DNA from 2 places in the Streptomyces sp. NPDC048001 genome. Region 2 is predicted to be linked to the other one. Evidence: riboswitches for the same ligand, from Rfam matches in the RefSeq annotation. Region 2 holds a riboswitch; the other holds the start of a gene.

Region 1 (6,899 bases), on a different contig from region 2:
GCTTCCTGGTCCGCAGCGGTGATCGCGCCGTGGCGGCGGCCGACAGCGTGCCCAGCGCCGACGGCTGGGCGTTCTCCCACTTCTTCGAGGGGCCCTACCTGGCCTCCACCGAACTCGCCCTGCACCAGGCGGAGTCCACCGGTGCCCACGGCCAGGCCCGGCTGCTGTCGGTGCCCGAGCTCTACATGCTCACCCTGTGGCTGCACGCGGACACCGAGGCCGATCCGGCACGGGGCTCGCTCCAGCCGGGCGACCTCCTGGTCCCCCTGGCCCCGGCGCCCCCCGGGATCGCGGCGCACCGCCCGCACCCGGCGGCCGACCTGCTGCCGCTGATGACCCTCCGGCTGGCGCCGGCTCCGCTGCTCGACCCGGCCGCCTGACGGCACCCGCACCGCTCCGTACGCCCCGCGCCCCCACGGGCACGGGGCGTACCCGTGTCCGCCCCCGGACGCGCCCCGCCCGGAGTGACTAGCCCGCTGGGACCATGCAGAACCCTCCGAAGTGACGGCCCGGGTGTCCTGAACCGCTCCGGCGGGTGATGCGTCATCCATCAGTAGGAAGAGCTGCCGTGAAATCCCTGCGGATCGCGCTCCGCAGCGGAAGACTGGCACCGGACCGACACGATACGGGGGGCGGCCATGAACAGCTCATCGAGCCGCAGGAATCACACCACATCGCAGGGAAAGAACCCGCCCATGTGCCAGCACCAGCCTGTCTGCCCGACGTCCGACTCCGCCGACCGGGAGGCGGCCCGCCTGGTGGCGCACCATCCGGAGCAGGGCTGGAGCCTGCTGTGCAACGGCGTCCTGCTCTTCGAGGACACCGGTGAGCTGCTGCCCGACGGCCGGGTCATCGCGCCCCGGCGCGCCCTGGGCACCGGCCAGGTGGTGACCGCGGCCTGACCGCGGGCCGTCGGTTGTTCCCTCCGAAGGGGAGGCGCCACCGAACGGCGCAGGGGCCGCGCGAGGACGGTGTCCTCGCGCGGCCCCTGCGGGTCTTCCGCCCCGGGGGGCGGTCCGGTCAGGCGTCGTACTCGTCCAGCGGCGGGCAGGAGCAGACCAGGTTGCGGTCACCGAACGCACCGTCGATACGGCGGACCGGCGGCCAGTACTTGTCGGCGGCGCTCACCCCGGCCGGGAAGACGGCCTCCTCGCGGCTGTAGGCGTGCTGCCACTCGCCGCCCAGCGCCGCCGCGGTGTGCGGGGCGTTGCGCAGCGGGTTGTCCTCCGCCGGCCAGTCGCCGGAGGCGACCTTCTCGATCTCCGCCCGGATGGCGATCATGGTGTCGCAGAACCGGTCCAGCTCGGCCAGGTCCTCGCTCTCGGTCGGCTCGATCATCAGCGTGCCGGCCACCGGGAACGACATGGTCGGCGCGTGGAAGCCGTAGTCGATCAGCCGCTTGGCGATGTCGTCGACGCTGACTCCCGTCGCCTTGGACAGCGGCCGCAGGTCGATGATGCACTCGTGGGCCACCAGCCCGCCGGGGCCGGTGTAGAGGACCGGGTAGTGCGGCTCCAGGCGCTTGGCGATGTAGTTGGCGGCCAGCACCGCCACCTGGGTGGCCCGCTTCAGGCCCTCGCCGCCCATCAGGCGCACATAGGCCCAGGAGATCGGCAGGATGCCCGCGGAGCCCCACGGGGCCGCCGAGATCGGCCCGACGCCCGTCTCCGGGCCGGCGGTCGGCTGGAGCGGGTGGTTGGGCAGGTACGGCGCCAGATGGGCGCGGACGCCGACCGGGCCGACGCCCGGACCGCCGCCGCCGTGCGGGATGCAGAAGGTCTTGTGCAGGTTGAGGTGCGAGACGTCCCCGCCGAAGCGGCCCGGCTTGGCCAGACCCACCAGGGCGTTGAGGTTGGCCCCGTCGACGTACACCTGGCCGCCCGCGTCGTGGACCCGGGCGCAGATGTCGGCCACGTGCTCCTCGAACACGCCGTGGGTCGACGGGTAGGTGATCATCAGGACGGCCAGCTGCTCGCGGTGCTGCTCGATCTTGGCCCGCAGGTCCTCGACGTCGATCTCGCCGTCGTCGGCGGTCCTGACGACGACCACCTTCATCCCGGCCATGACGGCGCTGGCCGCGTTGGTGCCGTGGGCCGAGGACGGGATCAGGCAGACGGTGCGCTGCTCGTCGCCGTTCGCCCGGTGGTAGGCGCGCACCGCGAGCAGGCCGGCCAGCTCGCCCTGGGAGCCCGCGTTGGGCTGGATGGAGACCTTGTCGTAGCCGGTGACCTCGGCGAGCCGCTCCTCCAGCTCGGTGATGAGCGTCAGATAGCCCGCGGCCTGCTCGACCGGCGCGAACGGGTGCATCTGGCCGAACTCCGGCCAGGTGACCGGCTCCATCTCGGTCGTCGCGTTCAGCTTCATGGTGCAGGAGCCGAGCGGGATCATGCCCCGGTCCAGGGCGTAGTCCCGGTCGGCGAGGCGGCGCAGGTAGCGCAGCATCGCGGTCTCGGAGCGGTACTGGTGGAAGACCGGGTGGGCCAGGTAGTCGTCGCTGCGCAGCAGCGACGCGGGCAGCGCGTCGGCACCGGCGGCGTCCAGCGCCTCGACGTCCCCGCTCACCCCGAAGGCGGCCCACACGGCGGCGAGCTGCTCGCGGCCGGTGGTCTCGTCGCAGGCGGCGGAGACATGGTCGGCGTCGACGAGGCGCAGGTTGACCCCGCCCTCGCGGGCGGCCGCGACGACCTCGGCTGCCCGGCCGGGCACCCGGAGGGTGACGGTGTCGAAGAAGGAGCCGTGCACCACCTCGACGCCCCCGGCGCGCAGCCCGTCGGCGAGGAGCGCGGCGTAGCGGTGGGTCCGCTCCGCGATGGCCCGCAGGCCGTCGGGGCCGTGGTAGACCGCGTACATGCCCGCCATGACGGCGAGGAGCACCTGGGCGGTGCAGATGTTGCTGGTCGCCTTCTCGCGGCGGATGTGCTGCTCGCGGGTCTGGAGGGCGAGGCGGTAGGCCTTGTTCCCGTCCGCGTCCACGGAGACGCCGACCAGACGGCCGGGAAGGCTGCGGGCGTGGGCGTCGCGGACGGCCATGTAGCCGGCGTGCGGGCCGCCGAAGCCCATCGGCACGCCGAAGCGCTGGGTGGTGCCCACCGCGATGTCGGCGCCCAGCTCCCCGGGCGGGGTGAGCAGCGTGAGGGCGAGGAGGTCGGCGGCGACGGTCACCACGGCCCCGAGCCCGTGCGCCTGCTCGATGACGGGCTTGAGGTCCCGCACCTGGCCGGAGGCGCCCGGGTACTGCAGCAGCACGCCGAAGACACCGCGCTCCGCGATCTCGGCGGGGATGCCGTCGGACAGGTCGGCGGTGACGACCTCCACGCCGGTGGGCTCCGCCCGGGTCTCTATGACGGCGATCGTCTGGGGCAGCGCGTCGGCGTCGACGAGGAAGACACCGCCCTTGACCTTGCCCACCCGGCGGGAGAGGGACATGGCCTCGGCGGCCGCGGTGCCCTCGTCGAGCAGCGACGCGCCGGAGGTCGGCAGTCCGGTGAGGTCCGCCACCACGGTCTGGAAGTTGAGCAGGGCCTCCAGGCGCCCCTGGGAGATCTCCGGCTGGTACGGCGTGTAGGCCGTGTACCAGGCCGGGTTCTCCATGACGTTGCGGAGGATGACGGGGGGCGTGAAGGTGCCGTGGTAGCCCAGGCCGATCATGGGCGCGAGCACGCTGTTGCGGCGGGCGAGGGCGCCGAGCTCGGCGAGGACGTCGGCCTCGCTGCGGGCCTCGGGAAGGTCCAGGGCCTCCGCGCTCCTGATGACGTCCGGGACCGCGGCGGCGGTCAGCTCGTCGAGCGAGCCGTAGCCCACCTGGGCCAGCATCTTGGCCTGCGCGGCGGTGTCGGGGCCGATGTGGCGGTGCTCGAAGGGGATGCCGCGTTCGAGCTCCGAGAGCGGGATGCGGTTGTCGGTCATGTGGGAGGCCTCCTGGTCTGGTACGACCTGCGAGGGGCATCACGACGCGGATGCCCGGACGGCCTCCCCCTCTGTCATCTCGACCTGAGAGCTTCACCGGGCGCGTGTGGCACGCACCGGCTTTCACCGTCGGTGAGAGCGGATGCCGTCCGACGCCCGCCCTGCTTTCCAGAGTGACCTCGTCCGTGCGGTACAGGGGCCTGAGAGATTCCGGGGAGGATTTGCTCCTTCGGCGCCACCGGCGGGGTTTCACCGGTGGACTCTCCCGCACGGGGTCGACAGCCGTCTGCCAGGGTACCAGCGTGTTCCGCGCGGTCCCCCGAGTGGCCGACACCGCCGATGTGGCCTTTCGTAGGAGGGGGAGCAGCCGCGATCAGTTGGAGGGACCGTGCAGACCGACATCGATCCGCGCAGCCTGATCGGCCGCAAGGCCTTCGACCGCGACGGCCACAAGATCGGGACCGTCGACGAGGTGTACCTGGACGATGCGACGGGGGTCCCGGAGTGGGCGGCCGTGCGCACGGGTCTCTTCAGCCGGGACGCGTTCGTCCCCCTGGAGCCGAGTGAGCTCGTCGGCGGGATGCTGCGGGTGCCCTACGAGCGCTCCCTGATCAGGAACGCCCCGGACTTCGGTGTCGGCCGCCATCTCTCGCCCGAGCAGGAGCTCCAGCTCTACCACCACTACGGGCTCCATCTGGCCCCTCCCCCGCCGACGACGCCGGCTCCGGCGTCCGGGGACCGGTCCTTCGGCCGGATCGCGGGCGAGGAGGACTGAGGGCCGGCCGTCTCGGACAGGCGCTGCACCCGCGGCGGCTGAGCGCACCGGCCCCCGCCGTCCGGACGTCCGGAGCGGCGGGGGCCGGTGCGCTCAGCCGCGGGCCGCCTCCGGGCCGCCCGCGCGGGAGGGGGGCGGCCCGCCTCCCCCGACCAGGGGCAGGGGGTCGGAGGGCTCCAGCTCGGGGTCGTCCACGGGGAAGGTCCGTACCCGCCCGGGCTCGGACCCGGGCTGCTCGAACCGCACGGTGACCCGGCCGACGCCGCTGCCCTGGACCCAGCCGGGGCCGTGCACCGCGTGCCGGACGTCCTGCCCGGCCGCCCAGTGCCGGGGCTCCGCGGGGCTCCCTGGCTGCTCCCGGGCCGACGGCGCGGGGGGCTGCTCCCCGGCCCCGGCCGGCCTGCCCGGGGCGGCCCCGTCCCCGGCCGCCGCGCCGCCGGGTGCCGCGTGGCCCGGCGGTTCCGGGCCCGCCCCGGCGGCGGCCTGGGCGAACAGGTCCTCCTGGGTGTAGTCCGCCAGCCCGGTGACCCCCACGCCGAGCAGCCGCACGCCGCCCGTGGTGTCGACCGACTCCAGCAGGCGCCCCGCGGCCTCGCGGACGACCGCGGGATCGTCGGTGGGGCCGCGCAGGGTCTCGGAGCGGGTGAGGGTGGAGAAGTCGTAGCGCCGCACCTTCAGCACGATGGTGCGCCCCGAGTGCCCGCCCGCCCTCAGGCGCCGCACGCACCGCTCGGCCAGCCGGTCCACCTCCGTCCGCACCCGCAGCCTGTCGTGGAGGTCGGTGTCGAAGGTGTCCTCGACGGAGACGGACTTGGCGTCCCGCTCGGCCACGACCGGGCGGTCGTCGCGCCCGAGGGCCATCCGGAACAGGGCCGTGCCGTGCGTCCTGCCGAGCAGGCGCACCAGCTCGTCCTCCCCGGCCTCGACCAGGTCGCCCACCGTGGCCGTCCCCGCCCGGCGCAGATGCTCCCCGGTGGCCGGGCCGACCCCCGGCAGGATGCGCACCGGCATGGGGGCCAGCAGCTCGCGCTCGGTGCCGGGCTCGATGAGCAGGAGCCCGTCGGGCTTGGCCTGCTCGGATCCGATCTTGGCGAGCATCTTGGAACCGGCGAGGCCCACCGAGCCGCTCAGCCCCGTCAGCGCACGGATGTCGGCCCTCAGCCGCAGGCCGGCGGCCCGCGCGGAGGCGGAGTCCTCCGCCGCTCCCCCGGCCTCCAGATCGACGAATGCCTCGTCCAGCGACAGGGGCTCCACCAGCGGCGACAGCTCCCGGAGCAGAGCCATGACCTGGTCGCTGACCGCCCGGTAGAGGGCGAACCGGGGCACCAGGTAGGCGGCGTTCGGGGCGAGGCGCCGGGCCTGGGCCGTCGGCATGGCGGAGTGGACGCCGAAACGCCGGGCCTCGTAGGAGGCCGTGGCGACGACGCCCCGGGGCCCGAGGCCGCCCACGACGACCGCCTTCCCGCGCAGCGAGGGCTTCGCGGCCTGCTCGACGGCGGCGAAGAAGGCGTCCATGTCCAGGTGCAGGACGGTCGGGGCGGATCTCACACCCCCGATGCTGCCCTACCCCACCGACAGCGGCGCCGCGGTATCCGCGGCGCCGGGCACGGAACCGGCCGCGTACCGCCGGACGGGTGACAGAGGGTGCCGCCGGGCCGCTGCGCCGAGCGGCCGGGCCGGAGACGGGGGTGCCGGAAGGGCCTCAGACGGCGCGGTCGCGGCGGCGCCGGGCCAGCTCGTCGCCGGGGTTGTTGCCGATGAGCGTCTCCCCCGTGTCGACGCGCTCCCCGTGGAGCTGGGAGAGCGCGGTCTCCACGTCCCTCCACACGACGCCCACGGCGATCCCGAAGACGCCCTGGCCGCCCTGGAGCAGACTGACGACCTCGTCGGGCGAGGAGCACTCGTAGACCGTGGCCCCGTCGCTCATCAGCGTCATGCGCTCCAGGTCCCGGAACCCCCGGGCGCGCAGGTGCTGCACGGCCGCGCGGATGTTCTGGAGGGCGACACCGGTGTCGAGGAAGCGCTTGACGATCTTGAGGACGACGACGTCCCGGAAGCTGTAGAGGCGCTGGGTGCCCGATCCGTAGGCGGCGCGGACACTCGGCTCGACGAGCCCGGTGCGCGCCCAGTAGTCCAGCTGGCGGTAGGTGATACCGGCCGCCGCGCAGGCCGTCGGCCCGCGGTAGCCGATGGTGTCCTGCTCGGGTTCGCCCGTGCC
Region 2 (6,899 bases):
GGCCCAGCAGGACGGCCTTCGGCGTGCCGTGGCCGTGCCCGGTGGCGCCGAGCGAGCCGTACAGCTCGGCGCGTATGGAGGCGGTGTGGGCCAGCAGGCCCTCGTTCTTCAGGCGCCGGGCGAACATGCGGGCCGCGCGCATCGGGCCCACCGTGTGGGAGCTGGACGGGCCGATGCCGATCGAGAACAGGTCGAAGACCGAGATGGCCACGGGGGACTCCTTGAGGGTGGTAGACGGCGGTGTCTGCCGGGCGGTGCAGGGCGGTGCGTGGGGGCGTGGTGCGGGGCACCCCGCCCGTCGCACGGCGGGCGGGGTGCCCCGTTGTCGTCGTGCCGGCGACTCACGCCGGGCAGCGACGGTGTCCGGTCCGGTTACAGACCAGGGTAAAGCGGGTGCTTCCCGGCCAGGGCGGTCACCCGGGCGCGCAGCGCCGCGGCGTCGTAGCTGGGCTTCAGCGCCTCGGCGATGATGTCGGCGACCTCGCGGAAGTCCTCGGCCTGGAAGCCGCGGGTGGCGAGGGCCGGGGTGCCGATCCGCAGGCCCGAGGTCACCATCGGCGGCCGCGGGTCGTTCGGGACGGCGTTCCGGTTGACCGTGATGCCGACCTCGTGGAGGCGGTCCTCGGCCTGCTGGCCGTCCAGCTCCGAGTTGCGCAGGTCCACCAGGACCAGGTGCACGTCGGTGCCGCCGGAGAGCACGGACACGCCGTGCTCCGTGACGTCCTCGCGCACCAGGCGCTCCGCGAGGATGCGGGCGCCGTCCAGGGTGCGCTGCTGGCGCTCGCGGAAGTCCTCGGAGGCCGCGACCTTGAAGGAGACCGCCTTGGCCGCGATCACATGCTCCAGCGGACCGCCCTGCTGGCCCGGGAAGACCGAGGAGTTGATCTTCTTGGCCAGCTCGGAGGTGCAGAGGATCACGCCGCCGCGCGGGCCGCCGAGGGTCTTGTGGGTGGTCGTGGTCACCACATGGGCGTGCGGCACCGGGTTGGGGTGCAGGCCCGCGGCCACCAGGCCCGCGAAGTGGGCCATGTCCACCATGAGGTAGGCGCCGACCTCGTCCGCGATCCGGCGGAACGCGGCGAAGTCCAGCTGGCGGGGGTACGCCGACCAGCCGGCCACGATCAGCTTCGGCTTCGACTCCTTGGCGAGGCGCTCGACCTCGGCCATGTCGACCTGGCCGGTGGCGTCGTCCACGTGGTAGGCGACCACGTTGTAGAGCTTGCCGGAGAAGTTGATCTTCATGCCGTGGGTCAGGTGGCCGCCGTGGGCCAGGTTCAGGCCCATGATCGTGTCGCCCGGCTTCAGCAGGGCGAACATCGCGGCGGCGTTCGCCTGCGCACCCGAGTGGGGCTGCACGTTGGCGTGCTCGGCGCCGAACAGCTCCTTGATGCGGTCGATCGCGATCTGCTCGACCACGTCGACGTGCTCGCAGCCGCCGTAGTAGCGGCGGCCGGGGTAGCCCTCGGCGTACTTGTTGGTCAGGACGGAGCCCTGGGCCTCCATGACGGCCACCGGAGCGAAGTTCTCCGAGGCGATCATCTCGAGGGTGGACTGCTGGCGGTGGAGCTCGGCGTCGACGGCGGCGGCGACGTCCGGGTCCAGCTCGTGGAGAGGGGTGTTCAGAAGCGACATAGGGATGATCCTCAGTTGCCGGAGAACTCGGTGTACTCGTCAGCGGAGAGCAGGTCCTTCGGCTCCTCGCTGACGCGCACCTTGAAGAGCCACCCGCCCTCGAACGGAGCGGTGTTCACCAGGGACGGGTCGTCCACCACGGCCTGGTTCGACTCGACGACCTCGCCGGTCACCGGCGAGTAGAGGTCGCTCACGGACTTCGTCGACTCCAGCTCGCCGCAGGTCTCGCCCGCGGTCACCGTGTCGCCGGCCTCGGGGAGCTGGGCGTACACCACGTCGCCCAGCTGGTTGGCCGCGAACTCGGTGATGCCGATGGTCGACACGCCGTCCTCGGCGGGCGACAGCCACTCGTGTTCCTTGCTGAAACGCAGCTGCTGGGGGTTGCTCATGACCTGAATTCTCCTGTACGCGGGGGAGTGGTGGTGAACGTGTACGGCATGTGGACGGTCGTGCGCCGCCGCACCGGGCGGGGGCCCGGTGCCGGGGTCACTTCCGGCGCTTGTAGAAGGGCAGCGCGACGACCTCGTAGGGCTCGTGGCTCCCGCGGATGTCGACGCCCACGCCCGCGGTACCGGGCTCGGCGTGCCCGGCGTCCACGTACGCCATGGCGATCGGCTTGCCCAGGGTGGGGCTCGGGGCGCCCGAGGTGACCTCGCCGACGACCTCGCCGCCGGCCACGACCGCCATCCCGGCGCGCGGCACCCGGCGGCCCTCGGCGACGAGGCCGACCAGCCTGCGCGGCGGCGCGGTCTCGGCCCGGTCGGCGGCGGCGCGCAGGGCCTCGCGGCCGACGAAGTCCCCGGCCTTCTCGAACTTCACGACCCGGCCCAGACCCGCGTCGAAGGGCGTCAGGGCGGTGGTCAGCTCGTGGCCGTACAGCGGCATCCCCGCCTCCAGGCGGAGGGTGTCGCGGCAGGACAGCCCGCAGGGGACGAGCCCCTTCTCCCGGCCCGCCTCGGCCAGCGCCAGCCAGAGCTTCTCCGCGTGCTGCGGCTCGACGAACAGCTCGAAGCCGTCCTCGCCGGTGTAGCCGGTGCGCGCGATCAGCGCCGGGACGCCGGCGACGGTGCCGGGCAGCCCCGCGTAGTACTTCAGCCCGTCCAGGTCCGCGTCGGTCACCGAGGCCAGGATCCCCGGGGACTCGGGGCCCTGCACGGCGATCAGCGCATAGGCGTCGCGGTCGTCGCGGACGGTCGCCTCGAAGCCGGCGGCGCGCTCGGTCAGCGCGTCGAGCACCACCTGGGCGTTGCCCGCGTTGGCGACGACCATGTACTCGGTGTCACCGAGGCGGTAGACGATGAGGTCGTCCAGGATCCCGCCGTCCTCGCGGCAGATCATCGTGTACCGCGCACGGCCGGGGCCGACGGTGGAGATGTTCCCGACCAGGGCGTGGTCGAGCAGCTGGACCGCCTGCGGGCCGGTCACGGTGATCTCCCCCATGTGGGAGAGGTCGAAGAGCCCGGCCCGGGTGCGGACGGCCTGGTGCTCGTCGCGCTCGCTGGTGTATCGCAGCGGCATGTCCCAGCCGGCGAAGTCGGTCATGGTCGCGCCCAGCGAGCGATGCAGGGCATCGAGCGCTGTACGGCGGGGGGAAGTGCTCATGGATCTGGCTCCCAGGGCATGGCGACGAGGACAATCCTCCCCATCTGTCATCGGAACCTGAGAGGTTCGCCGAGACCCCGCGTACGGATGGTGTACGGACGGTCACGGCTTGCACCTTGGGTGGGACCGCAGGGCGGCCCGCTTTTCAGATCTGCCTCGTCGCGCGCGGTACGGGGCCTGAGAGATTCAAGGGAGGAACTTGCTCCTTCGGCGCCCGCCACCGGGTGGCAGGGACTCTCCCGCGCGGATTCAAGCGGCCGGTATGCAGTTGGCGCGCACATCATGACACGCATCGGGGAAGAGTGGGGGAGTGCGGTACCGGAACCCTCGGCGAGGACCCGGTCCCGTTCGGCACACCGCCGCGGAAATGGACCAATGTGTATTACCCGTTCTTTACACTGCGTGAGCAGGCTCAAGGCGACGGGCCACGGGGCCCGGCGAGGGGGAGGGTGATGACGGTGCAGCGGTCCGGTGCATACGCCGCGGCCACGGGGGTCCCGGCCCGGCCGGGCGCCCCGGCCGGCGGGACCGTCGGCGCGCCCGCGCCCGTCCTGCGCGACCTGCGCGACCGGCCGGGGCGCAGCCCCCGGCGGCTGACCTTCGCCGCGGGGGACCTCGTGGTCGTGTCCGGCCTGCCCGGAAGCGGCAAGACCACGCTGATCCAGCGGTCCGCCGGGGGGCTCGGCGTCGACTCCCAGGACACCCGCGACCGCTTCGACTCCTCCACCCCCCGGTGGCTGCCCTACGCCGTCTACCGCCCTCTCGTGCGGATCGCCCACTACGCCGGGCTGCGCCGCGCGTTGCGCGCCGGGGGGAGCCTCGTGGTGCACGACTGCGGCACCCAGGCGTGGGTCCGGCGCTGGCTGGCCCGGGAGGCCGCGCGGCGCGGCCGGGCCCTGCACCTGGTGCTGCTCGACGTCTCGGCCGAGGTGGCCCGGGAGGGGCAGCGCGAGCGCGGCCGCGGGGTCTCCTCCTACGCCTTCGCCCGCCACCGCCGCGCGGTGGGCCGCCTGGTGCGCCGGGCGGAGGAGGGGCGCCTGCCCGCGGGGTGCGCCTCCGCGGTGCTGCTCGACCGCCCGGCGGCGGGAGCCCTGCGCTCCGTCGCCTTCTCCGGCTGAGGCGCCCGGGGGAACGGCGGGGCGGGGCGGGGCAATAGAGTCGGGGCGTCCCCGGGGACGCCCGGGTCGTGGGACCGCGACGAAGAGACGAGCAGATGGACTACCCGCAGCACGGCTGGCCCGCCAACGAACTGGAGGAGACGCTGGCCGCGTCCCTCGGCAACCCCTCCGCAGGCGCCCGTATCGTCGAGGTGCTCGCCCGCAGCCACCTCTGGATACCCCTGCCCAACGGAGGCGGCCCCGACAGCCCCCATCTGGACCTGCCGACCACCGAGATCGACGGTGCCGCGTACGTCCCCGTCTTCAGCTCCGAGCAGCAGTTCCGCGCCGCTGCCGGGGCGCACCTGGCATTCACCGTGGCCCCCGCGGTCGGCTTCGCCCGCGGTCTGCCGCCGCAGCTGGGCATCGCCGTGAACCCGGGCGGCGCCGTCGCGGTGCCCCTGCCCCCTCCCGCCGTCGCCGAGCTGTGCCGGGGCGGCCGCACCCCGCCGGAGGGCGAGCCCACCGGCGGGCGGGTCCGGCTGTTCGAGCCGGACTGGCAGGAGGAGCCCGTCGACTTCCTCGCGGCCGCGGCCGGCGAGTTCGAGGCCTCCGGTGCCGTGCTCACCGCCTGCCGCGCGCTGGCCTCGGTCGAGGCGGCGCCGCCCGCGCTCTTCGTCGCCGTCCGGCTCTCCGCGCCGGACGAGGCCGGCCGCCGGGCCGCCATGGACGCCCTCGGCCGCGCCCTCGGGCGTGTCGCGGTCCCCTGGCCGGTGAACCTGGTCCTGCTGGACCTCGCGCAGGACCCCGTGGGCGACTGGATGTCGGAGCGGGTCCGCCCGTTCTACGCCCGGCACCCCCTCTGAGCACCTGCCGGGCCCGGCGCGCCCACCCGCCGGCACCCGCGCCCGGGCGCCCGTGGGCACGGTGTCCGGGCCCCGGCGGCACCGTGTGCGGACACCCCGTGAGGAGGTCCGGGGGCCGGGCCTGTGTCGCCGCGCCCGCCTAAGCTGGTTTGATGGCCTGAACGGATGTACCGCGGGCCATCCCGGCGGGCGCAGGGCGCGACCGGCAGGCGGCGGGCGGGGGGATCGTCGGATCGTGCCCCCGGATCGATGAGGACGAAGGGGCGGAACCCAGGGTGAGCGCGCAAGGCACCGCGGCGACCGGGCAGGTCGAGCACATGCTGCGCCAGGTGACTCCCGGACGCTTCGACGCGTACGAGGCGCTGCTGCGCGCCCTCGCGGATCCGGCCGGCGGCCGGGTCTGGATGCTGCTCTGGCACGGGCAGCCCGGGTCCCCCGACGCCCGGTACGGCGCGATGGAGGTCGAGGGCCTCGGCTACGTGCCCTGTGTGACCTCCGCCCAGGAACTCGCCGTCTCCGGCTGGAACCGCGCCCACGACGTCACCCCGGCGGTCGAGGTCGCCCGCTCCCTCTACCCGGAGCGCCTCGGGATCTGGCTCAACCCGCACGCCCCCGGCGGCGGGGTCGGCATCCCCTGGCCGGACCTGCGCCGTATCGCCACGGGGCTGGACCGGATGCCCGCGGGGCCGCTGAGGCTGTCCGAGCCGGCCGTCGAGATCCCGCAGTTCTACGCCCTGCTCACCCAGCACGCGCACCGCACCCCGGCGGTGCGCTCGCTCCGCCGCGCCTGGGTGCAGCCCTCCGTCGGCGTGGCCTACCTGGCCGTCGGCCTCGACCTGTACGACGGCTCCCCCGCCTCGGTCGACGCGGCCCGGGCGATGATGCGGCAGGCGGTGGCGGCCGTCCCGGAGGGCCTGCCGGTCTCCACCGTCGCGCTGTCCGACGACTACGACCCGGTCGCGCTGTGGATGCGGGCGGCCTCCCGCCCCTTCTACGACCGGGAGGCGCACATCGGCGCCCCCGCCGCACCGGGATACGGCTACCCGCAGCCCGGCTCCGCCCCGCGCTGAGCCCCCGCCGGGGCGCTCGTCGTGGTGGGCGCTTCGGGGGTGTCTGGTCAGGAAGGCGCGGTGCGTGCGGAGTTGTCCGGAACGCGGGATGTAATTCCGAGAATGCACCTCTGAACCGCCGTAAATGTCAAGAGTGTTAACCGGCCCGATAGGGATGTCCCGTATCCGGCCGGTTTGTTGAACGTCCGGGTCTCGACTAGGTATCACCGCTATCCGGACTGTTCTCCCGGGTGGTTCCCGTCTGTAGTGTTCGGCCGTCAAGACCTCTCCACATGGTGAACCAGGGGTGGACCCATGCGAATATTCAAGTCCGGGGCGATCCGGGCGATCACGGCGGCGGTCTCCGTCGGCCTGATCGCGACCGGTTGTGCCAGTGAGCGGGGCCAGGACGGTGACAAGGCGGACGGCAAGGACACGTTCGTGTTCGCCGGCGCCGGTGACCCCGGGTCGCTGGACCCCGCACTGGCGAGTGACGGAGAAACGTTCCGTGTCACGCGCCAGGCCTTCGAGGCCCTGCTGGAGCACGAGTCCGGCGGCAGCGAACTCGTGGGCGGTCTCGCCGAGACCTGGTCGAGCAATCCCGAGGGGACCGTGTGGACCTTCAACCTCCGCAAGGGTGTGAAGTTCCACGA

Evidence for each region. A riboswitch is a leader RNA that binds a small molecule or an ion and turns the genes downstream of it on or off. The one in region 2 is predicted to bind glycine.
Region 1: another riboswitch for glycine. It lies ahead of gcvP (aminomethyl-transferring glycine dehydrogenase); the one in region 2 lies ahead of gcvT (glycine cleavage system aminomethyltransferase GcvT).

The regions. Positions count from the first base shown of each region.
Region 1 is NZ_JBIDBN010000007.1:8,436-15,334, reverse strand. It holds gene ACGF15_RS14120 (hypothetical protein) at 1-380, shown strand, start outside; gene ACGF15_RS14115 (DUF5999 family protein) at 696-902, shown strand; gene gcvP (aminomethyl-transferring glycine dehydrogenase) at 1,021-3,906, opposite strand; glycine riboswitch at 4,085-4,184, opposite strand; gene ACGF15_RS14105 (PRC-barrel domain-containing protein) at 4,295-4,681, shown strand; gene ACGF15_RS14100 (DNA polymerase IV) at 4,775-6,229, opposite strand; gene ACGF15_RS14095 (MerR family transcriptional regulator) at 6,384-6,899, opposite strand, start outside.
Region 2 is NZ_JBIDBN010000002.1:236,260-243,158, forward strand. It holds gene ACGF15_RS05335 (L-serine ammonia-lyase) at 1-211, opposite strand, end outside; gene glyA (serine hydroxymethyltransferase) at 373-1,632, opposite strand; gene gcvH (glycine cleavage system protein GcvH) at 1,644-2,021, opposite strand; gene gcvT (glycine cleavage system aminomethyltransferase GcvT) at 2,119-3,234, opposite strand; glycine riboswitch at 3,391-3,486, opposite strand; gene ACGF15_RS05355 (AAA family ATPase) at 3,687-4,352, shown strand; gene ACGF15_RS05360 (enhanced serine sensitivity protein SseB) at 4,448-5,197, shown strand; gene ACGF15_RS05365 (enhanced serine sensitivity protein SseB C-terminal domain-containing protein) at 5,473-6,267, shown strand; gene ACGF15_RS05370 (ABC transporter substrate-binding protein) at 6,562-6,899, shown strand, end outside.